2 regions of the Caballeronia sp. GAFFF2 genome follow, and region 2 is predicted to be linked to the other one. Evidence: predicted binding sites of a transcription regulator. Region 2 holds the regulator's gene; the other holds the start of a gene.
The links. The regulator FliA, encoded in region 2, starts transcription of late flagellar genes. The targets are predictions, from matches to a motif close to CTAAAGTTTNNNNNNNNNNNGCCGNTA.
Positions count from the first base shown of each region.

Region 1: the regulator FliA is predicted to act here: its motif matches at 11,155-11,181, upstream of NCT04_RS10510 (DUF4088 family protein).

Region 1 is NZ_JALQDA010000014.1:314,359-329,373, reverse strand. Features, by position in the region: gene NCT04_RS10565 (thymidylate synthase) at 1-24, shown strand, start outside; gene NCT04_RS10560 (ArsR/SmtB family transcription factor) at 87-809, opposite strand; gene NCT04_RS10555 (hypothetical protein) at 949-1,095, shown strand; gene NCT04_RS10550 (acyl-CoA thioesterase) at 1,172-1,705, shown strand; gene fumC (class II fumarate hydratase) at 1,765-3,171, opposite strand; gene NCT04_RS10540 (phospholipase D family protein) at 3,225-4,847, opposite strand; gene NCT04_RS10535 (MATE family efflux transporter) at 5,269-6,699, opposite strand; gene NCT04_RS10530 (RNA-binding S4 domain-containing protein) at 6,728-6,949, opposite strand; gene NCT04_RS10525 (hypothetical protein) at 7,295-7,669, shown strand; gene NCT04_RS10520 (hypothetical protein) at 7,743-8,003, shown strand; gene NCT04_RS10515 (ATP-dependent helicase) at 8,113-10,278, shown strand; gene NCT04_RS10510 (DUF4088 family protein) at 10,303-11,067, opposite strand; gene NCT04_RS10505 (AzlD domain-containing protein) at 11,214-11,546, opposite strand; gene NCT04_RS10500 (AzlC family ABC transporter permease) at 11,543-12,229, opposite strand; gene NCT04_RS10495 (CreA family protein) at 12,496-12,975, opposite strand; gene NCT04_RS10490 (FadR/GntR family transcriptional regulator) at 13,265-14,011, opposite strand; gene NCT04_RS10485 ((Fe-S)-binding protein) at 14,140-14,883, shown strand; gene NCT04_RS10480 (lactate utilization protein B) at 14,880-15,015, shown strand, end outside.
Region 2 is NZ_JALQDA010000023.1:179,655-194,669, reverse strand. Features, by position in the region: gene NCT04_RS14520 (branched-chain amino acid ABC transporter substrate-binding protein) at 1-870, shown strand, start outside; gene NCT04_RS14515 (NYN domain-containing protein) at 942-1,841, opposite strand; gene NCT04_RS14510 (cytochrome b/b6 domain-containing protein) at 2,038-2,598, opposite strand; gene NCT04_RS14505 (PepSY domain-containing protein) at 2,611-2,874, opposite strand; gene NCT04_RS14500 (thiamine pyrophosphate-binding protein) at 2,953-4,635, opposite strand; gene flhF (flagellar biosynthesis GTPase FlhF) at 5,040-6,824, shown strand; gene NCT04_RS14490 (MinD/ParA family ATP-binding protein) at 6,817-7,737, shown strand; gene NCT04_RS14485 (RNA polymerase sigma factor FliA) at 7,756-8,487, shown strand; gene NCT04_RS14480 (GGDEF domain-containing protein) at 8,582-9,676, opposite strand; gene NCT04_RS14475 (Rieske 2Fe-2S domain-containing protein) at 9,880-10,863, shown strand; gene NCT04_RS14470 (arylamine N-acetyltransferase family protein) at 10,888-11,727, opposite strand; gene NCT04_RS14465 (acetyltransferase) at 11,729-12,409, opposite strand; gene NCT04_RS14460 (SDR family NAD(P)-dependent oxidoreductase) at 12,406-13,155, opposite strand; gene NCT04_RS14455 (SDR family NAD(P)-dependent oxidoreductase) at 13,167-13,919, opposite strand; gene NCT04_RS14450 (acyl carrier protein) at 13,926-14,147, opposite strand; gene NCT04_RS14445 (3-oxoacyl-ACP synthase III family protein) at 14,161-15,015, opposite strand, start outside.

The DNA.
Region 1 (15,015 bases), on a different contig from region 2:
TTGAAGGCGCCGATGGCGGTTTGATTATCGCTTTCTCATGCAGGACGCAAAAACGCACGGCGCAAAACCGTGCGTTTTTGTTTGGCTCAGCGCATCGACAGAAATTGTTGGAAGTGTTGCTGTCCTGAGGGCGTTACGCGCAGCACACGGCGTTTCGATGTCGGTTCGATCCAGCCATGCGCTTCGCAAGCGTCGAGAAACGCCGCACCAAGCGCGCCGCCTAAGTGCGGCCGCCGCTCGCTCCAGTCGATGCACGTACACGCAAAACGTCTGCGGCGCGCCCGCTGTGCCGTCAGGTCGATACCCAGTTGCGCGAAGGCCTGCGCGCCGTCTTTCGTGGCTTCGAGTTCGGTGGCGCCGTCTGCGGCGAGCCAGTCGCGAGCGATCATCGTATCGAAGACACGCACCGCCAGTTCGCCCGCCAGATGGTCGTAGCACGTGCGCGCGTAGCGCATGTCGAGTGGCACCGCGCTCGGCGGCCGCTGCGGCTCGCGCTCCGGCGCGCTCGCGCGCGCGAGATTGGCGAGCGCTTCGATCGCGGCAGCGATATCGGCGGTCGCGATCCGGTAATAGCGATGCCGCCCGCTCACTTCCAGCGCCAGCAACCCGCCTTCGGTCAGACGCGCGAGATGTCCGCTCGCCGCGGAAGGCGAGAGTCCCGCGATCATCGTGAGTTCGCCGGCGGGGCGCGCGGTGCCGTCCATCAGCGACCAAAGCATGGCCGCGCGGCCCGGATCGGCGAGCAACGCCCCAATGCGCGAAAGGCCGGGAAAGTGGCGGGAGCGAGAGTCTTCGGGGCTTGAGTTCATGGCGCTTCTCCGGAACCGTTTCAGATACTCTAGCGCGCAATCGCACGCGATGTTTCACTGCCCGGTGAAACGTCGATGCATCCGCAGCCGGCGCTAGTATGGCCCTTCGTATCGGTAATCGCGGCAGCAAGGAGTTCGCATGATCAGATTCATCACAGTCACCGTCGTCGCCGGGTTGATCGCGCTTGTCGCCGGATGCGCGGGCGGGCCTTCTTCGGCGGGCGCGGGCGGCGGCAGCATCACGATGTACGGCACCATCGACGAAGGCGTGACCGTGCACAATTAGCCGAGCTTTTTGCCGACCCTATAATCGGGCGTATGCGCCTTGAAGAGCGCGTGCAACTTCGATAAAACGGAACGCCATGAATACGCCCATTTCCACTTTCGCTCCCGCCGAACCCGGCGCCCTTCGCGCGGGCCGCGCCGAAACCACGTTTCGTTTTCTCGCCGAACCGACTTCGGTGAACTTCGGCGGCAAGGTGCACGGCGGCGCGTTGATGAAGTGGATCGACGAAACCGCGTACGCATGCGCGGCGATGTGGTCCGGGCGGTATGCCGTGACGGTGAGCGTCGGCAATATCCGCTTTCGCAGGCCGATTCTCGTCGGCAATCTCGTGGAACTACGCGCGCGCGTGGTGGCGACCGGGCGCACCAGCATGCATATCCATATCTCCGTGCACGCGGGCGATCCGAAAGTCGGCGAGCTCGAACAGACCACCGATTGCCTGATGGTCTTCGTCGCCGTCGATGAAAAAGGTCAACCGACACCCGTGCCCGCGTTCGTGCCGGAATCGGACGAAGAGAAGCGTCTTGCACGCTACGCGATGGACGTGAAAGATGCGCTCGACGCTATCGTCGAACTGAAGCCGGAAGAGGTCGCGGCGGGGAAGGTTTGAAGCGCATTGACCGGTGAAGCCCGCGCATGCGCACGCGGGCTTCGTGATCGATCGACAAGCTACTTGTTGCCGACCATGTCCTGCGGCTTGACCCATTCATCGAACTGCTGCTCGGTTACGTGTCCGAGCGCCAGCGCCGATTCCTTCAGCGTCGTGCCTTCCTTGTGCGCCTTCTTTGCGATCTGCGCGGCTTTGTCGTAGCCGATATGCGGATTGAGCGCCGTCACGAGCATCAGCGATTCGTTCAGGAGACTCTCGATACGCTTCTCGTTCGGCTCGATACCGACCGCGCAGTTGTCGTTGAAACTGAGCGCGCCATCCGCGAGCAGACGCACGGACTGCAGCACGTTATGCGCGATCATCGGCCGGAACACGTTCAGTTCGAAGTTGCCGCTCGCGCCGCCGAAGTTCACCGCCACGTCGTTGCCGAAAACCTGACAACAGAGCATGGTCACGGCTTCGGACTGCGTGGGATTGACCTTGCCCGGCATGATCGAGCTACCCGGCTCGTTTTCCGGAATCGAAAGTTCGCCCAGCCCGCAGCGCGGACCGCTCGCGAGCCAGCGGATGTCGTTGGCAATCTTCATGAGCCCGGCGGCGACCGTCTTCAACCCGCCGTGCGCGGCGACGAGCGCATCGGCGGCGGCCATCACTTCGAATTTGTTGGGCGCGGTTTCGAACGGCAGGCCGGTCAACTTGCCGATGGCCGCCGCGACCTTCACCGCGAACTGCGGATGCGCATTGAGCCCCGTGCCGACGGCCGTGCCGCCTTGCGCGAGCTGATACAGATGCGGCAAGGTTGCCTCGACGTGACGAATGCCCTGATCGAGTTGCGCGACATAGCCTGAGAATTCCTGGCCGAGCGTGAGCGGCGTTGCGTCCTGCAAGTGCGTGCGGCCAATTTTCACGATATCCGCGAAGGCCTTCGATTTTTTGTCGAGCGTGTCCCGCAGCGTCTTGAGCGCCGGCACGAGATGCTTGACGATGGCAAATGCGGCGGCGACATGCATGGCCGTCGGAAATACGTCGTTGGACGACTGTCCGCGATTCACGTCGTCGTTCGGATGCACGAGGCGCTCTTCGCCGCGCTCACCGCCGAGCAGCTCGCTTGCGCGATTCGCGATCACCTCGTTGAGATTCATGTTGGTCTGCGTGCCGGAGCCCGTCTGCCACACGGCGAGCGGAAACTCGTCCGGATGCTTGCCGTCGATGATCTCCTGCGCGGCCTCCTTGATCGCCTTGGCTTTCTTGGCGTCGAGCACCTTCAGCTCTTCGTTCACGTCGGCGGCTGCGTGCTTGACGATAGCGAGCGCCGTGATCAGCTCGGGCGACTGCTTTTCAGTCGATATCTTGAAGTTCTGCAAGGAGCGCTGCGTTTGCGCGCCCCAAAGCTTGTCGTTCGGCACGGCAATCTCGCCGAACGTGTCCTTCTCCATGCGTACATCGCCCTTTGCGTTCTGTGTCATTGCTTGAAGCTCCTTACGAGAGTCAGATTCGGTGCCGATGCGAGCCGCCCGCTTCATAACTGCTTGTCGACTGGCAGCAGCATGAAGAGGCCCGTCATCACGTTTCGATACAAGCCCGCTTCGGGATCGAAGTTATAGGTGACCATGCCGTCCTTGCCCTTCGTCGTCCAGACGAGGCCGGATTGCGGCGAACCGGTGCGCTGCAGACTCGCCATCACCGCCGCGCTCGCCAGTTCCACGCGATAGCTCACCTCGGGCGTGATGCCTCGATCGAACAGCTTCGCGGTCTGATCGGCGATAGGCTGGCTATGGATCACGAGCGCGAGTTCGGTGTTGAGCAGCGCCGAGCGCGGATCGAGATTCATCGAGCCGATCACGAGGATACTCCGATCGATGACATACGCCTTTGCATGCAGACTCGCGCGCGATTGCGAGCCGAACAGCCCGGCGCGCGGACGGCCTTCGCCCTGAATCTGAATCGGCTTGAATTCGTACAGTTCGACGCCGTTTTGCAGCAGAGGAATGCGATACGGCGCGTAGCCCGCCTGGACCGCGACGGCATCGGTGGCGGCGAGGGAGTTGGTCAGCACCGCGACGCGCACGTGGCGCCGCGTGACATCGGCGAGCGCCTTCACGCCTGCATCGTGCGGCACGAAGTAGGGCGACAGAATCAGGAATTCGCTTTGCGCGCTCTTCAGCAGGTCGGCGAGACGCGTCATCGGCGGACTCTTGTAGTCCTCGCTCGGGTTCTCGATCTTCGACGGCGAATCGGCCCAGAATTCGGTCTCTGCCCACACGAGTTCCAGATCTTCCTGCGCGATCTGCTGCGCGAGCGGCGTCGCGTTCAGCGGCTTGGCATTGAGCGGTTCGGCTTGCGCGCGCCAGTGTGCGCGCAGATCGTCGCGCGTCTTGTCTAGCTCGGACGCGTCGAATTTCTGCTTGTTCAACACGCGCAGCGGATACGACAGCGCGCTGTTCCAGTAGTCGTCGAAACTCGCGGAGACTTTTTGCGCGATGGGTCCGGCGGTGAAGACATCGAGATCGCGGAACTGCAGCGTCGGACTCGCGCTGAAGTATTCGTCGCCGAGATTGCGGCCGCCGACGATGGCGATCTGGTTATCCGCGATCATCGCCTTGTTATGCATGCGGCGCGTGAAGCCATCGACATTGGAGAAGAAGTTCTGCGTGCGTTCGGTGAAGCTCTCGCGCGCGCTGCCGTATGGGTTGAACACGCGAATCTCGATGTTTTGATGCGTGTTCAGCGCCGCCATGATGCGGTCGATGTCCTTGAAGTTCAGGTCGTCGACGAGCATGCGCACGCGCACGCCGTGGTCCGCCACGTAGAGCGCGGCGGCGAGCAGCAGCTTGCCGGTGTTGTCTTCCTCGGCGATGTAGTACTGCATGTCGAGCGTTTTCGTCGCCGCGCGCGCGAGCGCAATGCGCGCCTGCAGCGCTTCCGTGCCGCTTGGCAGGAGACGCACGGCGGACTGGTCCGGGTGCTTGCGTTCGAGCGGCGCGAGCGCGTCGCCGAGCGGCGTGCTTTCGCTGGCCGGCAAAGCCTGGCTCACCGGGCGATCGAACGCCGTGGCGGGCGGGCGTGTCGCGCAAGCGGCGCAAAGTGCCGTCAGCGCGAGCGTTGCGAAGAGGCGCGCGGTGCGACTCGAAATCTTCCTCATGCTGCTCGTTCTTGCATTTGCACTCGCACTTGCACTTGCACTGATGGCAGCTTCATCCATTCCCCGGTTTCGCGACACTGTCATTCCTCTTTTTCGTGGTCTCGATACGGCCCGGCATTCATGACGATGCCGATGCTCGGTTTCGCGACGTAGCAATTACCGTTCTCGCCGTGCTGGTCTCGAAAATATTCTATGGGAAATTGGACGATTCGCCCGGAAAGGCAGTACGCGACCCGCGTATCGGCGCCGGAGCGCGGACGAAAAAAAGCCCGCTCGGGTGGAGCGGGCTTGAACCCCTGTCACTGGAGTCTCAAGGAGGAGACGGGTTCATCCTAACAATGCCTGCTGGTCTCTCCAACCAAGGATTCGTGCTTTGTATGTGGGGAAGCGGTTGTGATGCTTATTTGCTCGAACCACGCGCTCAGGTCGGGCCGTGAACCGGCGCGGTCGCGCCATCCGCAACCTTCACGCTTCCCGTCTCGACCATCCGCCGGCTGATTCGATGAAAACGCAGCGTCATCAGCATGGCAACGCTCGCGAGCCCCGCCGCGAGGCCCCACCACAAGCCCTTCGCGCCCAGTTCGAAGTGAAACGCGAGCACATAACCCGTCGGAAAACCGACGCCCCAGTAACCGAACGCGGCGGCGAGCATCGGCACGCGAGTGTCCTTGAGGCCGCGCAGGCAGCCGGAACCGACCGTCTGCATGCCATCGACGATCTGGAACACGGCGGCGACACCCAGCAGCGAGGCCGCGAGCGCAACCGTCTGCGCGTTTTTCGGATCGCCGAGATGCAGATACAGCCCGACGATCGCGCGCGGCACGGTAATCAGCACGAGTCCCGACAGCACCATGAAGCCGACGCCGAGCGCGAGCGCGACGAAGCCCGCATGACGCGCCGCGAGCGGCACGCCTGCGCCGACCCAATAGCTCACGCGCACGTTCGCCGCCTGTCCGATGGCAAGCGGCACCATGAAGGCCACCGACGCCACGTTGATCGCGATTTGGTGCGCGGCGAGCGGCGCTTCGCCAAGCAAGCCGACCATGAGGCCGGTGGCGAGAAACAGCGTGGATTCGACGCCATACGTGATGGCGACCGGCCAGCCGATGCCGAAGAGTTCGCCCATGAGCGGCATGCGCGGACGCGCCGCGACGACGAAATGACGATAGCGCGGCCGCAGATGCAACAGCGCGACGAGCGCGAGCGCAATGCCCCAAATGGTGATCGTGGTCGCCGCAGCCGAGCCGAGAAACCCTTCGCGCGGCAGGCCCCAGGCGCCGTGAATCAGCCCGTAGTTGAGGAAACCGTTGACGAACACACCGCCGATCGACACCCATAAAAGCCTGCGCGCCGCGCCGATAGCCGGCAGAAACGCGCGCATCAATCCAATGCCGATGAGGCTGCCCGGCGTGCCCCAGCGCAGCACGGCGCAATACTCACCGACATTCCGGGCCAGCGTCGCGGGTTCATGGAACGCGAGGAGAATCGGCTCGGCGTAGCTCAGGAGCACGAACGCGGGCACCGCAAGCAGCACCGACAACACGAGCCCCGTCCAGTAGATGCCCGGCACCTGATGTTCGGCGTTCGCGCCACGCGCATGCGCCACCGATACGCTGACGGACGTAAGCACGCCCTGCAGCAGCGTCACGATCACGAAGAACACGTTCGCGCCCAGGCCGCCGGCGGCGAGCGCATCGGGGCCTAACGAGCCGAGCAGGATGGTGTCGGTGACGCCCATCGCCATTTGCGAGAGTTGCGCGATGGCGAGCGGCGCCGCGAGCCGCGCCGTATCGACGGCATGGCGCGAAAAACTCGGCGGATGCGCCGCCGCGCGCGTGAAATGGGATTGCATGTCTTGAGCGGCCATTCGTGGCGACGGTTTATTCCGGCGCGCGGACTTGGATCTTCTGACCATCGAGTGCGACGACCTGACCCGCGCGAATCTTGCAGGTCTTGCGCATCTCGACTTTGCCGTCGACGCGGACATCGCCCATGGCAACGCGCGCTTTCGCGGAGCCGCCGCTGTCGGCGAGCCCCATCAGCTTGAGCAAGTTATGAAGTTCGACGTAGTCGCCCGTAAGGGTGAATTGAAGCGGTGGCATGGCGGGCGCGGAGGTTACTCGGGTTGATTCGAGGTGGATTCGAGATGAATTCGGGGCGAAGGCGTCAATGATAAACCAGTGGCCGCCCTCGAATAGCTGGGCACGCGCCGTGCTAGTGCATGACGGACTTCGGCGCGCGCTGTCATCGTATTGAAAGCAGGCGCGATGGCAATTGTAGCCAGATGAAACGGTCGGTAACAACGACTCGGTTCGTCGAACTTGGACGCGCATCGCCGAGTCCGATAGTTTGATCGATACAGCTTCGGTCATCTTTCCAATCGACAAAAGTCGTGCGTCATCGCAGTTCGTGGCCGCCGACGCTTAAACCAAGAGAGGACCTCGCTCATGATTAAGACTCGAAATCTGATGATCGGCACCGCATTCGCCGCCCTGACCGCCGCTTCGGGCGCTTTCGCCCAAACCACGGACGCCGTGCCGGCACAACCGGCGACGCCCGCGCCGCAAAATCTCGTCGCGCCCGCGCCGACCGATCCGCTGGTCCAGCGCCGCAACGCGAACGCCGAGGCGAACGCGGAGTACAAGGCATCGAAGAAGGCTTCGCAGGCCGACCTGAAGGCCGCGAACAAGCAGGCGAAGGCGCAGTACAAGGAGCAGGTGCGTAACGCGAAGATCAATCGCAAGGCGGATAAGGACGCCGCCAAGGATGAGTTGAACGCGACGGAATCCAACACGCCGAAGGACACGGGCTTGCAGCATTGATTTTGATGCGTTGGACGCGCGCCGCGGTGCCGTGGCGCGCGCTTCATGAGGCTTGAGAAAGGGAGGACACACCATGACTCGATCAAAGAATGCAGTGTTGGCCGCCGTGATTGCCGGGACGCTTGCGAGCGTCTCAGTGGTTTCGTTCGCGCAGACGACGAGCGATCAGCAGCCGAGCAGCGCGGACAAGAAGGCATCGAAAAAGCAGGCCGAAGCCAACAAGGACGCGGCCGTCGCTCAGGCCAAGGCCGACAAGAAGAAAACCGAAGCGCAGTCGGAAGCGAACGAAGCGGCTGCGGATGCGAAGCTCAAGAACGCGAAAAAGGCGGATTAGCAGGACGGTTGTTCGGGTAGTGCGAATGGTCCAGTCGGGTGCAACCCGCTGGGCCGTTTTTTTTTGCCCAACCAACCGGTGAGCGCAAACCCTTGCGTCTCCAGTCTGTATGGATATACAGTACACGTCACACTTTTTTGCGCCTCTTCCCGTGCTGACGCTCCCTGAAGAAACCGCCACCGCCGACGCAGCCGAAGCCCAGGTCGCCGCCTATCTCGCCAAGCTCAACGAGGCGCAGCGCCACGCCGTCGAATTCGGCGTCGATGAACCCAACCGCTGCGGCGGACCGCTTCTCGTCATCGCGGGCGCGGGGTCTGGCAAGACCAACACGCTGGCGCACCGCGTCGCGCATCTGCTGGTGAAAGGCGCCGACCCGCATCGCATCCTTTTGCTTACTTTCTCGCGCCGCGCCGCTGTCGAGATGACGCGTCGCGTCACGCGCATCGCCATGAACGCGCTTGGCACCAAGGCGGCCATCGCGCAAGGTCTCACGTGGTCAGGCACGTTCCATAGCGTTGGCGCGCGTTTGCTGCGCGATTACGCCGATCTCGTCGGGCTCGCGCCGTCGTTCACCATCAACGACCGCGAAGACTCCGCCGATCTCATGAACCTCGTGCGCCACGAGCTCGGGTTATCGTCGAAAGAGAAGCGCTTTCCCGCCAAGTCCACGTGCTTCAGCATTTATTCGCGCGTGGTCAACACGGGCGCCTCGCTTGCCGCCGTGCTGGATCAGTCGTATCCGTGGTGCCGCGAGTGGGAGGCGGACTTGAAGCGTCTCTTCGCCGCCTACGTCGCGGCCAAACAGACGCAAAGCGTGCTCGATTACGACGACCTCTTGCTTTACTGGTCGCATCTCGCGGCCGAGCCGACTATCGCCGCCGATCTGTCGAGCCGCTTCGATCACGTGCTCGTCGACGAATATCAGGACACCAACCGCCTTCAGGCCACCATTCTTCTGGCGATGAAACCGGACGGCCGCGGCCTCACCGTCGTCGGCGACGATGCGCAGTCCATCTACTCGTTTCGCGGCGCGACGGTGCGCAATATCCTCGATTTTCCGCGGCACTTCGACCCGCCCGCCGCGACCGTTACGCTCGATCGCAACTATCGTTCGACGCAGCCCATTCTCGAAGCGTCCAACGCGGTGATTGGCATGGCCACCGAGCGCTATACGAAGAACCTCTGGACCGACAAGGCATCGGCGCAAAAACCGCGCGTGGTGAGTGTCGCCGATGAAGCCGATCAGGCGCGCTACATCGTCGAGCAAGTGCTGGAGGCGCGCGAGGGCGGCATGAAGCTCAAGTCGCAGGCCGTGCTGTTTCGCGCGGCGCATCACAGCGCGACGCTCGAAATCGAACTCACGCGCAAGAACATTCCGTTCGTGAAATTCGGCGGGCTCAAGTTTCTCGACTCCGTGCACGTCAAGGACGTACTCGCCGTATTGCGCTGGGCGGAAAATCCGCGCGATCGTGTCGCCGGCTTTCGCGTGGCGCAATTGCTGCCGGGCGTCGGGCCGGCCATCGCCGGGCGGCTGCTGGACAGCGTGGCGCAAGCCGAACGTTCATCGAATGCGATTGCCGCCTTCCATGCGCCCGCCCGCGCCAGCGAAGACTGGCCGCGTTTCGTCGGCCTGATGGCGAAACTCTGCGGCCGCGAGAGCGGCTGGCCGGCGGAGTTCGAAATGATCCGCCGATGGTACGAGCCGCATCTCGAACGCAATCACGAAGACGCGGCCATTCGTCTTGGCGACGTATTGCAGATGGAGAGCATCGCGTCGACCTATCCCACGCGCGAGCGCTTTCTCACCGAACTTACGCTCGATCCGCCCGATGCGACCAGCGACGAGTCCGGCGTGCCTCTCATCGACGAAGATTATTTGATTCTCTCGACAATCCATTCGGCGAAGGGGCAGGAATGGCGCAACGTTTTCGTGCTGAACGGCGTGGACGGCTGCATTCCATCCGATCTGGGCACGGGTAGCGACGAGGAAATCGACGAAGAGCGGCGGCTGCTTTATGTGGCGATGACGCGCGCGAAGGAAGATCTGCATATCGTCACGCCGCAGCGCTTTTACGTGCACAACCAGACGCATCTGGGCGACCGGCACGTGTGGGCGCAACGCACGCGCTTCATTCCGCAGCATCTGATGCAGAATTTCGAAGCCACCGCGTGGCCGCCGGTTCCGGTCGCCGCCGCGCCGACGGCGGCGGGACTCGCGGCCGCGGCTAAGGCGAAGATCGATATCGCGGCGCGCTTGAAGGGGATGTGGGATTAGCGGTAAGCGGCGCCCGGTCCACGCCTAACGCTGCGCCCGCGAAGTCTTCGGCACGCGCGGCGCCGGCGCAAAGATGCTGCGCAGCCATGCGGCAAACCGCGTGAACCCATCATAAGGTTCATCGACAAACAACTCCGGTCGCAGCGAGCGAATGTATTCGAGTACCTGCTGCGCTTCCTGTTTCTGAATCGACCCATAAAAAATGCCAAGCCGCAGCAGACAGCGCAATTCACCGAGCTTCTCGCGCGCATTCGAGCCAACGCTGTTTTCCACCGCGATCTTCGTCTCATAGGTGCGCTGACGCAGCGAATCGGCGAGGCGCCATGCGGGCGTCTGCATCTTCTCCTCGACTTCGCGGATATCCATCGCGGCCGACTTGATCTGCGAGGCGAGCACATCGACTTGCGAAGCATCGCCCTTCGCCTCGGTGACGATGGCCGTCGCCCATTCGCGCGATGCCTTCACAAGATCCTCGGCGTTCCAGTCCGAGCGGATCGCGAACGCGAAACCGTGTTCGGCCGCCTGTCGGATCAAAATCTCGACGACATCCGGAAATTCCTTGTCGAGCGCGCGTTTGGCCCACGCGTACTGGCCTTGCGACAGCATGCGCTGCACCGCCTGCTCGGTCAGCGGCGTCGGATTGTCGAGCAGCTTGGCGCGCAGAAAGTCCTCGAACGTCGGCGTGACGAACTGCGGGTCGAGCTTGAGCGACAGGCGCATGAACGCCTCATAGTCGCGATGCAATGAAGCGATGGTCTCGTCGCGAAACGATAGGGTTATTTGACGCATGTTGGTTCCCGGTTCCGCGCTCGGATGGCCCGATGGCGGGAAATGCCTTTGGCGTCCGCTTCGACGGCGGAGTCCATTCGTTTCTGATAACGGCGTTACAGCCGGGAACTTGAGGGTGTTCTGAAAGCCGTTGCGCGAAGAAGCCTTTAACGCAAGACGACGAACTGCCAAACGAAGAAAACCGCGAGCGACACCCCGATGGTAAGCAAGGGCCGCCTGGTCCACGCGCACACGGCCACCGCAACCACGGCGGCCACGAGTTGCGGGTTGCGCCACGTGATTTCCGCTCCGTTGCCATGCGGCGAGACGGTCATCGGCACGATGATCGCGGTCAGCACCGTCACCGGCACGAAACCGAGCGCCGTGCGCACGATGGGCGGAAACGGCAACCGCTCGCCCAGCACGAAGACGGCCGCGCGGATCAGATACGTGACGAGCGCCATGCCGAGAATCAGCAGCACATAGTTCGATGTGGTCATCGTGCGCGCTCCTTGCGGTTATCGCCGTTCGATTCACGCTCGCGTCGTTCCATCAGCGTGATCGCCATGCCGACTCCGATTCCCACCAGCACCGCCGCAAGCAAGCCGAGCTTGTATGGCCAGTCCTGCCACGCGAACGACAGCACGCCCGATGCAATCGCCGCCGCGACGAAGCGCACGGCCACCAGTTGCGGCACGATGATGGCGATGAACGTCGCGACCATCGCGAAGTCCAGCCCGAGCGACTTGAGCCCTGGGAATGCGGCGCCGAAGAGCAAGCCGACGAGCGTCCACAGTTGCCAGTTCAGATACATCGAGAGGCCGGAGCCGAAGAAGTAGTGCGGGCCGATTTCGCCCGGCGCGCGCTTTTGATAATGCGCGTAAGCGACGGCGAACACTTCGTCGGTGAGCAGACCCGACAGCGCCCAGCGCCAGCGCGCGGGCAGATGCGCGACATAAGGCGCGAGCGTCGCCGAATAAAGGACGTGCCGCAAGTTGATGACGAAGGTCGTGGCCCAGATCACGATGAAGCTCGCGTGTCCCGCGATCATGCCGATGGCGATGAACTGCGCCGAGCCCGCGAACACCGCGAGCGACATCAACTGGCCGTGCCAGAGCGTGAGCGGGCTCGCCGTGACGAGCGTGCCGAAGATGACGCCGAAGGGCGCGGCGCCAACCATCATTGGAATGGTGTCGCGCGCGCCGGCGGCGAATTCCCGCAGCGCGGGGCTGGATACTGCTTTCAAATCGTGCCTCCGTTATAAGCCAATATGAGCGATTGGGCATTCATATCGGTCGCCGGGAGGATAAGGCATGCAGTAAGCATCGGGCTTGTACGATCGTGCGGCGCTCGTGGCTCGCGTGATGGTTTCAACCAGCCTGCCGGCAAGTCGTACAGTTTACAACTTCATTGTGGGCGCGGCGGGGCGCGCGCATCGCTTCACTTCCTTCACTTCACGGGAATGGTCGTGCCTTCGGGAACCGGCACCGCCGTCACGCTGTTCTTCGGACTACCGGTCGCAATGCGGTCGCTGTAGGTCAAGTAGACGAGCGTATTGCGTTTGGCGTCGACCACGCGCACCACGTGCAGCGTCTTGAAGATGAACGACATGCGGTCGGAGAAGACGTCGGTCTTCTGCTTGAGCGGCTGAGTGAATTTGATCGGCCCGACCTGACGGCAGGCGATAGACGATTCCGTCGGATCTTCCGCGATGCCGAGCGTACCTTTCACGCCGCCCGTGCGCGCCCGCGACACGTAGCAGGTGACGCCCGCGACGAGCGGATCGTCATAGGCTTCGACGGTCACGCGGTCGGAACCGGTGAAACGGAAATTGGTGTTGACGCTCGCGATTTCCTCGGCCTGCGCTGTGGCCGCGCCGAACGAGGTAACGAGCGCCGCAGCGGTAGCGGTGAGGAGAGTGCGGTTCATCGTGATCCTTCGGAAAAAGAGAAAGGGCGTCGTATTGTATCGACGCCCTTGCTGTTTTCCCGCAAGCATTCGGCCAATCGGCGATTCAATGGAAGATCAAATACAGGATCACCAGAACCACGACCGGCACACCGAGCAGCCATCCGAGTAGGTAAGGCATGTCGACCTCCTTCGCGTGTTGTTTTTGACGATTCCAGTATCGCGAGGAAGCGCGCGCGGCGTTAGCCGCGTGTGTCCTAAATACGTGTAGGCGCAGTCCTATGCTCTCTTACCGGCACGTTACGATTGGTCATTCCATCACGCGAATCCTGCGCGCCGGCTGATCCCGATACAGCGTGCGCACGTAATCGAGATGCGCTCCGGCGCATTCGCGGGCGCGGGCGGGGTCGCGGGCGGCGATGGCATCGAACATGGCGCGATGCTGAGCGAGCAGGTTCGCTTCGACTTCATCGTCGTAATCGACCAGACGGTGCGATGTCAGCATGGACTCGCGCACCAATTCGTTGAGACCGTGCATGACGTGCGCCAGCGCGACGTTGTGCGTGGCGTCGGCGATAGCCAGATGAAACGCGGCGTCTTTTTCGGCAATGCGCGTGCTCTTGTCGGCCACCGCGGCTTCGAGCGCCTGGAATGCATCGGCGATGCGCGTCAGATCCGCCTCGGAGGCGCGCTCGGCGGCGTAGGCAGCGGACAGCGTTTCGAGGCCATGACGCAATTCGAGGACATCGGCGCTGGCGTTGGGTTGCTGTTCGAGGAGTGCGGCGAGTGGATGCGACACGAGCGGCGCCGTCACATCCGACACGACGAATCCGCCGCGTGCCACCGCGCGGATGAAGCCGTCCGACTCCAGCCGAATAAGCGCCTCGCGCAGCGACGGCCGCGAAACGTTGAGTTGTTCCGCCAGATCGCGCTCGGCTGGGAGGCGCTGGCCAGGCAGGAGCGTGCCATTCGAGATCAACTCGCGTATCTGCCCCGACACTACGTCCGACAAGCGCACGCGGGCGTAGGAATGCGAGTGGACGGGCTGAAAAGGCATCGTTCGAGCAGTGGAGGTAAATCGGAACTTTCGGAGTTTGACACGAAAGAGCCATCTCTTTAAAGTCTTGGTCAGACCAAGCTTACCAAAATCCGGCCCCCAATCCTCAAGTCGCCGTTTCGGATCCCATGAAAGTCGCCCTGTTTGTGCCCTGTTTCATTGACGCCTTCTACCCGCAGATCGGCGTCGCCACGCTGGAACTGCTCGAACGCCTCGGACTCGATGTCGATTACCCGCAGGATCAAACCTGCTGCGGCCAGCCGATGGCCAATAGCGGCGCTCACAAGGAGGCCGCAGGCGCCGAGCGCGTGTTTGCGCGCAACTTCGCGGATTACGACTACGTCGTCGGACCGTCGGCGAGTTGCGTGCATCACGTGCGCGAGCACTTCACGGCCATCGAGCAGACGAGCGCGGTATCGAAGGTCAGAAAAAACACCTACGAGCTCGTCGAATTTCTGCACGACGTCTTGCAGGTGCGCGAATTTCCGTGGGCCGAATTCCCGCATCGCGTCGGGCTGCACAACAGCTGCAGCGCGGTGCGGCACTTGCGCGAAACGTCGAATTCGGAAGTGGCGGCGGCGCCGTTTTCCAAGCCGCGCGCGCTGCTCGAAGGCGTGAAGGGCATCGAATTCGTCACGCCCGCGCGACCCGACGAATGCTGCGGCTTCGGCGGCACGTTCTCCGTGACCGAGGAAGCCGTGTCCGTGCGCATGGGTCAGGACAAAGTACGCGATCACGTCGGCGCGGGCGCGCAGTACATCGTGTCGGGCGACATGTCGTGTCTCATGCATCAGCAGGGATGCGCCGAGCGTCTCAAACTCGATGCGCGTTTCATCCATATCGCGCAGGTTCTTAACGGAGCGCGCGCATGAGCAAGACCTCGGGCAAGTCGGTGAGAATCGATCACGCGAAGGCGGCGGGCGCGTTTCTGCAGAAGCCGGATCACGTCGCGTTCCACGACAAGCGGCTGTGGGACTTGCGCAGCAAGCGCGACGCGCAGGCGC
Region 2 (15,015 bases):
CAGAAGCTCGTCGACGACGGCATCAAGGGCATGCTCGGCCACTTCAACTCGGGCACGACCATTCCGGCATCGCGCATTTATGCGAACGCCGGCATCCCCGAAATCGCGATGGCAACCGCGCCGGAGTACACCACGCAAGGCTTCAAGACGGCCTTCCGCATGATGACGTCCGACACGCAGCAAGGCTCGGTCGCGGGCGAGTTCGCGGTGAAGACGCTGAAAGTGAAGAAGATCGCCATCGTCGATGACCGCACGGCTTACGGCCAGGGTCTCGCCGACCAGTTCGAGAAGGCAGCGAAGGCGTCGGGCGGCAACATCGTCGTGCGCGAATTCACGAACGACAAGGCTGTCGACTTCAAGGCGATTCTGACCAAGATCAAGTCGTCGAATCCTGACCTCGTGTACTACGGCGGCGCGGATTCGCAAGCCGCGCCGATGGCCAAGCAAATGAAGACGCTTGGCTTTCGTGCACCGCTGATGGCGGGCGAGATGGTCAAGACCGACACCTTCATCAAGATCGCGGGCGACGCGGCCGATGGCACGGTGGCATCGCTCGCCGGCCTGCCGATGGACCAGATGCCTGGCGGCGCGGACTACACGGCGAAGTACAAAAAGCGCTTCAACGAAGACGTAGAGACGTACTCGCCGTACGCCTACGACGGCGCAATGGCCATGTTCAACGCAATGAAGGCGGCCAACTCGACGGACCCGGCAAAGTATCTGCCGCTGCTTGCCAAGACCGACATGCAAGGCGTGACCACGAAGCATCTGGCGTACGACTCGAAGGGCGATCTGAAAAACGGCGGTATCACGCTGTATAAGGTCGTTGGCGGGAAGTGGACGACGCTGCAGAGCGTGGGTGGGAAGTAAGGTTTAGTGGCTGTTTTGGATGGCCCGGTCGTGTGCGACCGGGCCGTTCTTATTTGTGATCCAACGGCAATTTAGCCAGTACGAACTTTCACGGCCTGCAAGCCTCTCGGCGTTTCATTAGCTTGGTAACTCACTTCCATGCCTTCTTCGAGTCCATCCGGGTCGGCATCCGTCAGAACGGCGTATCGGAAGTAGATGCTTGTGTTCGAACCGCTCGCCGGTTTGATGAAGCCGAAGTGATCTTTCAGACTTGCAATGACGCCCATCTTCCAGACATCCTCCGCTGCCCCAGAGGACGGAGGCCTGTCGCGTCTGATCTGAAACAACCCGCTCAAAACGGCCCGCTCGTCTCCTCGCGCGTCATCCATCCGGTCGATGACCTCGGACATCATCAATGGATAACTCACCTCGTTGAGCAACATCTGACTCGGATTTGCGCCCTTTTGTTCTCCAGTCGTAGTCTCGAATGAGTAAGACCAGCAAACAACCATTACTCGAATACCAAGCGTCTTGAGCTTACGTGCGAGCGGTATGTAATCACTGTCGCCTGCAATAAGGACGACCACATTGAACTGCTTGTAAATGGAAAGCTCGAACGCTTCAAGAGCCAGCCAGACATCGATGCCCTTTTCCTTGCCAGCGAAGCTCATTGGGAAGTAATGCGCCGTGACGTTCTCCCGCATCAGGATGTCGTCGAGTACGCGCTCGTTGAACAGAATGTCGTGGCCTTTGTCCGCGCTCTTGCGCGCTGAGAATCGGCCTCGGAAGTAATGCGCGTCGATCACCTGACAATCGCGCGCGTCCACTGTCTCGACAAGCGCTACTCTGTGGCGAATGTATTCATGCAAACCGTGAATCGAAAGCCATGCTTTTTTCGGATGCTGGTGCATGTAGTACTTGCTCACCAGATCAAAGTAATTCCCATCGTAGAAGACGCCGATCTTCGTCAGTTGCTTCGCTGCGTGAGACATCGATTAGTTCGCTCCTTCTTCAAACTGAGGTGGCTCGCCGAATGGGCGATTAACTCAATTATCCAAAGCGAATGCAGGCTGCTGATAGTGTTTAATGCTTAAAAGAATCGGCTCGTGCGCCGACGTCACCGCTTTGTTGCTGCCTAAATCTCAAGCGATCTATCAGTCATTTGCCGATTAGCTGAATCTGACGCGCTTAGGCATCAGTTGCTCGATCGCTTTCATCGTGCTGTTTAACGCGCTTGAGTCCCGTCACCATCCCGCCGATTAAATTCTCTCGTGTCCACAAGCTCATCGACACCGCCGCGACGACATGCACGCACACGCATATTTCGATCAGATAAGACAGCCATGTGTGGATCTCTTGTGGCCAGTCTTCGCCCCAGAAGGCATCGAGCCGCATGATCCAGCCGGATACCGCGAGCGCCAGTACCAGGAACCACAACGCAACGGCCATCAACGCGCCCAATGGATTATGCGAGACATGATGTAGGGGCTTGCCCGCTGCAAGCGAACGGAGATAGGCACGAAGCTGCGCGGCGCCCGGCCACCAGGCGGCAAAGCGCGCATGCCGCGAACCGACGAAACCCCACACGATACGCGCCAGCACCAACCCCGCCGCGATATAGCCAAGCACTCGATGTGTCGGGTTTGTTGGCCCAAAAAGATTCCATGAAACGACGCCCGCCACAATCCAGTGTGTGAGCCGGACCCAAAGATCCCAGACCTTCACGCGAGGGCCGGCCTTGGCAGACATGACGAAGCGCGATTATTCGACTTCCGATTTCACGACAGCCAGCGTCTTGGTGTCGTAGTAGATCTCGACCTTCTTGCCATTCTTGTCGTGCCCGTAGATTTCATAGCAGTTGCCATCGATCTTGAACTTGCGGATCTTGTAGCCTTGCGCTTCGAGTTGCGCCTTGGCGTCCGACTCCTTGATCCACTCGCTCTTGGGATGCGCCGTGCAGTCCGCCTTCGCGAACGCGGCGCCGGAAAAACCCATTGCCAATGACAAAGCCAGTACCTTGAACATCGTCGACTCCCGGTGGTTTGAAGTCCGAACACTCTACTTCCACCGGAAGGACATCGCAAGTCAATCGAAAGCTAGCCCTCAGCGCTTCCCCTGCTCCCGAATCTGTTCGAGCGTCGCGCCCGGCGTGCTCTGATCCGCCGGAATCCGAATCTCGATCACCGCGGGCAATCCCGAACTCACAGCGCGCTCGAACGCCGGCATGAACTGCTCCGTCGATTCGACCCGCTCGCCGTGCGCCCCGAACGCGCGCGCATAAGCCGCGAAGTCGGGGTTCGTCAGCCCCGTGCCATGGACCCGATGCGGATAGTGCCGCTCCTGATGCATGCGGATCGTGCCGAACTGCCCGTTGTTCACGACCACGAAAATCACCGGCAGCTGGTACTGCATCGCCGTGGCGAGTTCGTGGCTCGACATCATGAAGCAGCCATCGCCCGCGAATGCGATCACCGTGCGCTGCGGATACAGCGACTTCGCCGCGATGGCCGCAGGCACGCCGTAACCCATCGCACCGCTCGTCGGCGCAACTTGCGAGCGGAAGTGCCGATACGAATAATGCCGATGCAGCCAGGTCGCGTAATTGCCCGCGCCGTTGGTGAGAATCGCGTCTTCGGGCAGGCGCTCCGAAAGCGTGCGCATGATCTCGCCGAGCTGGACATCGCCGAGCATGGGGCGCGGCTTGCGCCATTCGAGATACGCGGCGTGCGCCGTCTCGGCGCTGCCCGACCACGCGATCTGCGCAGGCGGTTCGAGCGCGGCGAGCATCGACGCAACCTCGGGCATGCCGGAGACGATCGGCAGATCGGCGCTATACACGCGGCCCAGTTCCTCCGCGCCCTGATGCACGTGAATCAGCGTCTGCTTCGTCTTCGGGATGTCGAGCAGCGTGTAGCCGCCCGTCGTCGATTCACCCATACGCGGGCCGAGAACGAAGAGCACGTCCGCTTCGCGCACGCGCGCGGCCAGCGCCGGATTGATGCCGAGCCCGACATCGCCCGCGTAATTCGGATGCTCGTTATGCAGCGTGTCCTGATAGCGGAACGCGCATCCCGCCGGCAACTGCCAGCGCTCGATGAAGCGCGCGAAGTCCTGCGTCGCCTCGGCGGTCCAGCCGCTGCCGCCCGCGATCACGAACGGCGTCTTCGCATTGGCGAGCAGTTCGCGCACGCGCTCGATCTGCGCCTGCGACGGCGCCGCCGCGACGCGCTGATAGCGCGGCACGGGCGGCGCCGCGTCGCACGCTTCGGTCAGCATGTCTTCGGGTAACGCCAGCACGACCGGGCCGGGACGTCCCGCCGTCGCGACATGGAACGCGTGGCTTAAATATTCCGGCACGCGGCGCGGATCGTCGATTTGCGCGACCCACTTCGCCATTTGCCCGAACATGCGCCGATAGTCGATTTCCTGAAACGCCTCGCGATCCATGTGATCCCGCGCGCATTGGCCGATCAGCAGGATCATCGGCGTCGAGTCCTGGAAAGCGGTGTGCACGCCGATGGACGCGTGCGTCGCGCCCGGCCCGCGCGTGACGATAGCCACGCCCGGACGCCCCGTCAGCTTACCGACCGCCTCGGCCATGTTCGCCGCGCCGGCTTCGTGGCGGCAGACGATCGTCTGTATCTGGCTGGTTTCGTCGTGCAGCGAATCCAGGACGGCGAGAAAGCTCTCGCCCGGCACGCAGAACACGCGTTCGACACCGTGATGAACGAGCGCATCGACAATTAGACGCGCGCCGGTGGTCTGGCCATGAGAAGCGGATGCCATGCGAACAAGTCTCCTTTGTCAGTGAGCATCGGTGAGCCCGGGTTTCGAGCCGCAGACCGTAGCTTACGCCGCTGGATGGGACTCTGGCTGATGCAGTCCGGCCGCCTTGGCGCGCGACGCGCCTGCCGCCGCGCCTCTCACAGCCGGACAAACCGCCAAGCGACATCTCTCGTCCCGTCGCGTCGATCGTGCCAGACCGGCATTTTTTCCCGCATGACGCGCGACGCAATCCGCACGGCCGGGTTGTTTCCATCAGTCGAAATACCCCTCTTTCACACCCTTTATCCAGCGATAGGCCCGAAGTGATCTTCGCAATAATGGCTTCACTGAAAAGCGGGCACGGAAATAACCAAAGGGTGCTCGCCTCGCAAATATCGCTGCATCTATCCTCATCGGGGGCCAGTTTGAACATTCGTAAATTCATCGGCGCGAACAGTCGTGACGCTCTGCGCCAGGTCCGTGAAGCGCTCGGACCCGATGCCGTGGTGTTGTCCAACCGCACGCTCGACGATGGATCGGTGGAAATCGTCGGTGTCGCGGATAGCGATCTCGCTTCGATCTCGCCCGCGAAGGCCGCACGCGAACAAGCAGCCGCCGCGCCGTTCGCCAGCGCCACGCCGCGCGCCGCGCTTGCACAAGCCGCAGCCGCCGCGATGAAGCAGCAGGCCGCCGCTCCCAGCTCTCCGATGAACCCCTACGCCAGCGGCGATGTTTTCTCCTCCGTCTTCGGCAACACCGCCGACGCCGACGATTTCGACGAGCAAGCCGACGAAGAGCGCATGGAAGCACCGCGCACGATGGCCGATTCCAATCCGTGGTTGATCGAACATGCGCGCCGTATCGCGCAACAGGCTTCGGTGCCGTCGAACCGGCCGCTGACGCCGTCCGCCGCAATTGCACGCGGCATGGGCGTGCCGGTATCGGTCAAGGCAGCCGACGCACCGCGCCAGCAAGCGCCGCGTGCACAAGCCGCCGCGCAACCGGTTGCCGCCGCGCCTGCCGCACTCGCCGCGCAAGCGCACGCAAAGATCGAAACGCCCGACTGGGCGCGTGAAGCCGCGCAAGTCGCCGCACGCCGCGCCGCACAGAAGATCAACGCAGCACCGCAACCCGCCGACGAAGCGCCGGCCGCATCGGGCAATTTCGAAGGCTTGCCGGCTAATGCCGCGGCCGTCGTGACCGAAGCCATCCGCACGCGCATGGAGCAAGTCGTCAACGAAACGGTGATGAACGAACTCTCGTCGATGCGCGAGATGATGGAAGAGCACTTCTCGGGTTTGCTGTGGGGCGACCGCCAGCGCCGCAACCCGACCAACTCGGCCTTGACCAAGCGCCTCTTCGCCGCCGGTTTCTCCGCGCAACTCGTGCGCATGGTGATCGACAACATGCCGTCGATGGAGAACGTGGAAAACGCGCTCGAATGGGTGCAGCAAGTTCTCGAATCGAATCTGCCGGTGATGCCGAGCGAAGACGCGTTGATGGAACGCGGCGGCGTGTTCGCGCTGATGGGCCCGACGGGCGTCGGCAAGACGACGACCACGGCAAAGCTCGCGGCGCGCTGCGTGATGCGCTTCGGCGCCAGCAAGGTCGCGCTCCTGACGACGGACAGCTACCGGATCGGCGCGCATGAGCAACTGCGCATCTTCGGCAAGATTCTCGGCGTCTCGGTGCACGCGGTAAAGGACGGCGCCGACCTGCAACTCGCGCTCTCCGAACTGCGCAACAAACATATCGTGCTGATCGACACGATCGGCATGAGCCAGCGCGATCGCACGGTCTCCGACCAGATCGCGATGCTGTGCGGCACGGGTCAGCCGGTGCAACGCCTGTTGCTGCTGAACGCCACGAGCCACGGCGACACGCTCAACGAAGTCGTGCAGGCCTACAAGAGTGCGCCGGACCAGCCGCCGCTCGCGGGCTGCATTCTGACCAAGCTCGACGAGGCGACCAACCTCGGCAGCGTGCTCGATACGGTCATCCGCTACAAGCTGCCGGTGCATTACGTATCGACCGGTCAGAAGGTGCCGGAGAACTTGTACGTCGCAACCAAGCGTTTCCTCATCAAGAGCGCGTTCTGCATTCCGCGCGATGGCTCGCCTTTCGTGCCGCAAGACGACGATGTGCCGGCGCTTTTGTCCGCACTGTCCGCACGCGCCACGACAGAACTGCATGGAGTCCATTTTGGATAAGTTCGTGCTCGATCAGGCTGAAGGCCTGAGAAGGCTGCTGACGCGCGCCAGTTCTCGCGTGGTGGCTGTAGTGGGCGGACCGGCGGGCATCGGTTGCACGTCGGCGGTAGTGAACCTCGGCGCGGCGTTGTCCGTGCATGGCAAGGATGTGCTCGTCATCGACGAGCGGCATAACGCGGGCTCGGTCAGCCGCATGGCGGGTGTGGATGGCGCGGGCGCGCTCTCGGCGGTGATGTCCGGCCGTCGCGAATTGCAGGATGTCGCGGTGCGCACGCCGATGGGTTTTTCGCTGATCGCCGCACCGCGCGATGAACGTATCAGCCACGATGCGGCGCAAGCACGCGCGCTGCTCGACGGCCCCGCGGATATCGTGCTGATCGATGCGCAACTCGATCGTAATGGCGCGCTCTCGTCGCTCGCGGCGCAGGCGCATGACTTTCTGATAGTGACGCGGGTAGCCGCGTCGGCGATCACCGAGGCGTATGCGTGCATGAAGCGCTTGCACTACGCCCACGCGATCGGCCAGTTCCGCGTGCTGATGAATCACGTGCAGGACGCAGCCGATGCAGCGGTCGCGTTCGACAACCTCTCGGGTGTCGCGAGCCGTTATCTGGCCGTGTCGCTCGTGCAGGCAGGGTATGTGTCCGAGGATGCGCGCGTCGCTCGGGCGAGGGAGCTCTCTCGGTGTGCGGTGGAAGCGTTTCCGGCTACGGCCGCGGCGCGCGACTACCGCTACATCGCAGCCGAGCTGCTGCACTGGCCGATGCGTCCCGCGCCGTTTTCGCGCGGCGACGAAGCGAGCCAGTACGACGCGCACATTCCGGTTGGCGAGTCTGGTGAAAGCGGACGGAAAGCGGCGCACCGAGCGGCGGCGTTTTCCGATCATGCAATGAGCAGCACGGCGTCGATGTGATATTGAAAGGTGAACAGGATGTATAACGCCCAAGGCAAACTCTCGCAGTCCGACGTGCTTACGAAATATGCGCCGCTCGTTCGCCGCCTCGGACTCCAGCTCGTCGCCAAAATGCCGGCGAGCGTCGATCTCGACGATCTGATCCAGGCCGGCATGATTGGCCTCCTCGATGCGGCTAGCCGCTACAAGGAAGATCAGGGCGCCCAGTTCGAAACCTACGCAAGTCAGCGTATTCGCGGCGCCATGCTCGACGAGTTGCGCGCCAACGACTGGTTGCCACGCAGCATGCGCAAGACATCGCGCGAAGTGGAGTCGGCGGTACACAAGGTGGAACAGAACCTTGGCCGTTCGGCCAGCGAGACCGAAGTCGCCGAGCACATGAAGATGCCGCTCGACGAGTATCAGTCGATGCTGCAGGACTTGCACGGCAGCCAGTTGATCTATTACGAAGACTTCGACCGCTCGGCGGACGACGAGCCGTTCCTCGACCGTTACTGCGTCGATCGTTCGGACCCGCTGTCGGCGCTTCTGGACGACAGTCTGCGCGGCGCGCTGATCGAAGCCATCGACAAGTTGCCGGAGCGCGAGAAGCTGCTCATGAGCTTGTACTACGAGAAGGGCCTCAACCTGCGCGAAATCGGCGCGGTGATGGAAGTGAGCGAGTCGCGCGTGTGCCAGTTGCATAGCCAGGCCGTGGCGCGTTTGCGTGCGAAGCTGCGGGAACAGTCGTGGACTAGCGTCGAGGCTTGAGTTCCGAGTTGTAGAGGCGCGCGAAGCCCCGAACCGGGGCCGCGCGCTTTTTGCTTTTGCCTTTGCAAAGGCGCTCGAATGCGCGCGGATGGGCTCAATGCATCTCGAAGTCGCGCGCCTCGGCGAACACCGTCTTGCCTTCGCCGAGACTCTTTGCGCGATACATCGCGCGATCGGCGGCTCTCAGCACGGCGGTGATATCGGCGTCATGCGCTTCTGCCGCGCTCGACAGCAAGCAGGCGCCGATACTCGCCGATACGCTCACTGGTCGCTCCTGCACCAGCGTGAGGTCGGCGAGCGCCGAATGGATGCCATCGGTGAGCGTGAGCACCGCGCTGCGATCGCGCATGTTGCGCGCGAGCACGACGAACTCGTCGCCGCCCAGCCGCGCGATGGTGTCGGTCTTGCGCATGCGCCGTGCAAGCAATTGCGCGAACGACTGCAACAGCACGTCGCCGACCGCGTGACCGTAGGTATCGTTCACGCCCTTGAAGCCGTCGAGGTCGATCAGTAGCAGTGCGCTGGTATTCGCGTCGGCGGCTTCGGGCGCGGACATCGCGCGATTCACGGTTTGTTCGAGCGCGTAACGGTTATAGAGGCCCGTGAGCGGGTCTGTCGATGCCTGCCGCGCCAGCACGCGATTCGCGCTGCCAAGCCTGTCGACCAGCACACTCAGATACACCGACGCGCCCAGCACGCTCAGCGCGAGCCCGAGCGCGGCGGCGCGGTTTGCCACCCACCACGGTTGCCACAACGCCAGCGCGACGATCGCGACGAGCGCCATCGCGCACGAAATGGCGAGCGTGCGCTTGCCGTAGCGGCATCCCGAGCCGATCAGAAACCAGAACACCACCCACAGCAGCGGCAAGGCGAGCGTGCCGCAGAGAAAGAACATCGCGCCGAGCAACGCCTGATCGAGGATAGTGGTGATGACGAGCCGGACGTTGGACAGCGCCATCATCCGGCTGACGAGCAATAGTGTGATTGCACCGTAGGACACGTAGAGCGCGATCAACCGCGTGATCAGCGACGCGTTGGCCGAAGGGTGCCGCCACGCATACACCGCATAAGCCAGCAGAACTGCCGCTCCCATCCCGATACGCAGCATGGCTTGCTCGCGTTCGGGATTCCGGTTGCCGGACCATGCGAAGGCATAGGCCCGGCGTGCCGGTTGATGCGCCTGCTCCATACTGAACCCCTGGTGGTGATTTCTTGCTGTTATGGTCTTTTGCGCGTGTCTTTGCTGTCGCGCTTTTGTCTTATTGCGGCCCCGTCGCGATGTTCGTCCCCGACGACTGGTATTTTGCAACGTTTTGCCAAGCTGCTGTGAATCGTGTAAGAACGCATCTCGGACAGATGATTAACGGCGTTTTCTGCGGATGCTTCAGTGCTATGAGCGACGACTTTTCTCTCGCTGGCGAATGGCTGGCGGTCTGTAATGGCGATGACGTGCCGGCGGGTTCGACGCGAGCGTTCATCGTCGCGGATGAGCGCATCGTCGTATGGCGCGATGCCGAAGGCGTGGCGCATGTTTGGCGTGACTACTGTCCGCATCGCGGCGCGCAACTGTCGCTGGGGGCGGTGACGAACGATCAGCTCGTGTGTCCGTATCACGGCTGGCGCTACGACACGCTTGGTCAGTGCGTGCTGATTCCGTCGAATCCGTCGCTTCGGCCTTCGAAACGCGCGTGCGCCACCGCGTTCGTCGCCGGGGAGAAATACGGCGTCGTATGGATGTGCTTCGGCGAGCCCGCGCACGCGCTCGATTTCTTTCCCGAAGCCGCCATTCCGGGCGGACGGCGCATCAACCTTGCGCCGCAGACGGTGAAGTCATCCGCGCCGCGTGTCGTCGAAAACTTCCTGGACATGGCGCACTTTTCGTTCGTGCACGTGGGCATTCTCGGCGAGGATGCGCATACCGAAGTGCCGGACTATGAAGTCGTGGAAAGCGCCGACGGACTCGAAGCGCGCCAGTGCCGTTTCTGGCAGCCGGCGGGTTTGCCGGGGCAGGGCGGCGCGATGATGGATTACGTTTATCGCGTGAAGCGGCCGCTGGTTGCGAAGCTCACGAAGATGGCGTCGGGGGCAATGGGCGCACTGCATATCATGCTGGTGGCGTCGCCCGTGACGCAGACCGAGACCCGCGCGTGGCTCGTTTCCATTCACGAAGACGAGACTTCGCACAGCGACGAAGAGCTGTACGACTTCAACATGGAGATTCTGCTGCAGGACACGCCGATCGTGGAGTCGCAATGGCCGAAGCTGCTGCCGCTCGCGCTCGATGCGGAGTTGCATCAGAAGTGCGACCGGATGTCGGTGGCGTATCGGAGATGGTTGGCGGGAATGGGGTTTGGGTGGGGGACGACGAGCGCGTGATTCGATGGCCGGTAAGCCACCGCATCAAACGCGCTTGATGAGTCGACCCAGCACGTTCGCCAAGTCGCCGCCGGGCAGGCGGATGCCGAACTCGTCTTGCAGCACGGTCATCAGTTCGTCGGTGCAGGAAATCTGACGGCGCTCGGCGACCGCATCGAGATGATGGACGCCGTAGTTGCCATCGACGAGACTCTTGCGTCTTCCCTCGTCCGTGCGCGCAACGACCAATTGCGACGCAAGCGGTGACGCCGGATGCGTCGAGATGAACCAGTTGCCTATCTCGAAGTCGATCTGTTCCTGACGTTGCAAGTCGAATACGTATAGCGCGCGCCAGACGCCGTTTATCCGCGCCTGAAGCACGTAACCGGCCTCGCGTTGCAGCAGCCTGAAACGTTCGAGCGATGTCGTTTGCTCGGCATCCGTATCGAGCCGCAGCGGAGTCGTCGGCACCATGCGGCCGAAGCCCACATCCGCGATGTAGTCGTCGCCCGGTCCAAACGTCACGAGAATCGACATATGCGTTCGCGGCGCCCACGCGGTTTCCGGGCCGCCCATGACGACGCGTCCCGTCAGGCCGCGCGCGTCGAATCCCAACTGCCTGAGCAATGCGAGAAAAAGCAGGTTGAGCTCGTAGCAGTAACCGCCTCGCCCACCGAGCACGATCTTTTGTTCGAGCGATGCCACGTCGATGGACGTAGGCTCCCGCAAGAGCGTCGACAGGTTTTCGAACGGAAAGCGGCGGGTGTGGCGTTCCTGCAAGGTCCGCAACGTGGCGAGCGTCGGCTCGGGGCTGGCGCGAAAGCCGAGCCGCGACAGATAACCGTCGATGTGTTCAAGCCGCGCGGCCGTTTTAACGCGTGCCATGTCAACGCTCGTTGCCCACTTCGCCGATGACCATCGCCGGATTGCCGAACACTTTGGTACGCGCCTTCACGCGTCGCAAGACCACGCTGCCTGCGCCGACATACGCGCGGTCGCCGACGTTGCACTTCGGCAGCAGCGTCGCGCTGCTCGCGATAAACACTTCCTCTCCCACGTTGACGTGACCGTTCAGTTGGCATGCGCCGCAAATCTGCGTGTAGCTGCCGATGGACGTATCATGCGCCACGCTGCTGTGAGTGCCGATAAACACGTGGCGGCCCACGTCGATATCGCACGACATCTGCGTGAACGGACAGATGATTGAGCCCGCGCCGAGTTTCACGTCCCTGCCCACGAGCGCCGTCGGATGCACGAGGATACCGAACTCCGCGCCCTTGTCTTCGAGCAGGGTGACGTAGGCGCGCTTCTGCGATGGATCGCCTATTGCGCAGAGAAAAATGTCGTCGTCGAGCGGCAGATAAGCTTCAGGCGAGCCGATGATGCGCGCGCCGCACGCAAAGCCGTCGAGCATGTCGGTGCGGCTGTCGAGAAACCCCTTGACCTTCCATGGCGTTCCCGCAGCGATGGCCTGTTGCGACCAGACGAGCACTTCCCGCCCCAACGCGCCCGCGCCCACGATAATGAGATTTCTGATGCCGGTCACGGCTGCGAGCGTGTGTGTCATGCGGAAATGTTCACCGAGCGGCCGCCATCGACCACGAGTTGCTGGCCCGTGATCCAGCGTGCATTGTCGGACAACAGGAATTCGGCCATGCCGGCTATGTCGCTTTCACGCCCGAGACCTAGCGGATACGACTCCGCCATGCGCTCGCGCACTTGCTCGTTGCCGAATATCGAATCCGTCATGGGCGTATGAACCGCGCCGGGAAGAATGGAGTTGACGCGAACCGATGGCGCCAGTTCGACGGCGAGCGCGCGCATATAGGCATCGAGCGCGCCCTTGCTCGCGCAATAAACCCCGAGTCCCTTGGCGCCGAACTGACTCGCCGTACTCGACACGAACACGATATTGCGGAGCGCCTTGTCGTTTACTTTGCGTCGCACGAGCAGGCGAGAAATTTCCATGGCCGACATGAAGTTCACGTTCATGACTTCCACCGCGCTCGCGCGCTCGAGCAAACGAAGCGGGCCGATGATCCACGCGCCGGCGCAGTGGACGTAGTTCTCGATACGCATGCCGCGCGACGAAACGAAATCGACGAAGCCGGACTCGATCTCGTCCAGTTCGCGAAGATCCTGCACCCACAATGCGTGGGCGTCGGGGTTAGCGCAAAGCTGTCGCGTCTCCTCCAGCCGCGCCCGGTCCCTGCCGTGCAACACGAGCGACCGCGTGGAGGAAAGCTGAATGGCCGTTGCCCGGCCTATGCCCGATGAGGCGCCCGTAATCAGGCTATGAAATTCGTGGCTCATGACTGTCTTGCTCAGGACGCGGTGTAGCCGCCGTCGCAGACCAGCACCGAACCGGTAATCCAGCGACCGGAGTCGGCAACGAGAAAGGCGGCCGCATTGGCGATGTCTTCGGGCGTGCCCAGACCCAGCGGATGCGCGGATTCGATCTGCTTGCGCTGCTCTTCACTCCAGTGCCGGGAGTTTTCGTCGAACATCGCGGTCTTGACGAATCCGGGAGCAATGCAATTGACGCGGATACTTCTCGGCGCAAACTCCAGAGCCGCCGATTTTGCAAGGCCGGTGAGCGCGGCTTTCGACATGGCATAAGCCGACGCACCGGCGGAGCCGACGATGCTCATGACCGACGAGATGAACACCACCGAGCCGCCATTTGCGCGGCATACGCTGCGGTGCTGAAAGCCGCGCAGCAACGCGAGCGCAGCTTCGGCATTCACGCTGAACACTTCACGATAGCGCGCGGGCGTCAGCAAGCGGGTAGGCGCAATGGAACTGATTCCCGCCGCGTGCACGAGCCCGGAGAACGGTCCCCCGGCTTGCGCCAACTCGGCGAAGAGGCCGGGCAGGCGTTCGGTATCGAGAAGATCGAAGGTCACCGTCTTCGCGTTGAGGCCGGCGCTTGCTTGCTGAAGCCGCGCATCGTCACGATCCAGCATGACAACGGCCGCGCCCAGCGCGCTGAACAACTGGCTGGTCGCGAGACCGATGCCCGACGCCGCACCCGTGACGAGGATTCGTTGACCTTCGAGGTTCAAAGGATTCGACATGAATGCTCAGGCGTGCTGTTTTTCGAGCGCGGCGAACAAGTCCGCGGCGCAAGCGAATTCGCTGATGCCCTTGGCGCTGATCGAGACGCCAAGCTCCTTGTCGAGCCACGCAATCAATGCGAGCGCGGTCAGGGAATCCCAGTTGTCGTAATGGTCGAGCGGCAGGTCTGGGTCGACCGAATCGACTTCGAGCAACTCGGCGAGGTTGGTGTAAAAAGCATCTTTCATTTGGACACTCCTGTCAGGGATATTGCACCATTTCACATACGTCCAGCGGTCCGAGACGCATGAGCATCGATCCCCATGTGAGACCGACGCCGAATCCGGCGAGACATACCAGCGCCTCGTGCTGCGTCAGGATTTCACGCAGGTTTTCGACGGTTGCCATTGGAATCGTCACGCCGCTACTGTTGCCGTACTTTTCCACCACGTTCATGGGCAGCTTGCCGTACGGAATGCCTATCTTGTCCGCGAGCTTTTGCAACATGAAGCGGTTGGGCTGATGGAACAGAAACCAGTTGATCTCGTCGAGGGTCGTTTCCGCCTGATTCATCAGCGCCGTGATCATCGGCGGGACCTCCGTCTGGACGAACGTGAAGACCTCCGAGCCTTCCATCTTCAAATGATCCAGCGCACGAAAATTGTGATCGCCTTCGTCCCGCAACTCGGCCGTTGCCGGCGAACACGGCATGCGCATTCCGCCGGCGGGAATCATCAGGGCCGCGTGTCGCGTGCCGTCCATCTTCAGATTGGCATGGACCACGCGATCCGGCGCCGCCGATTCGACAATGGCGATGGACGCCGCGTCGCCAACCAGCGGATAGCTGTTGCGGTCCCTGGGTGAAGTCCTGCGGCTCATCACGTCGGCGTTGACGAGTGCGACGCGCCGGATATTCGGTTGTTCGAGCAGCATGAACGCCTGAATGAGACCGACGACGAAGCCCGCGCATCCCTGGTTGATGTCCATGCAGAACATGTCCTGCTTCAGGCCGAGTCTTCCCTGCACGATGCTGCTCGTCGGCGGCATCAGGTAGTCGGGCGTTTGCGTGACGAGCACGAGGGCATCGATTTCGTCACGAGCGATCACCTTTCTCGC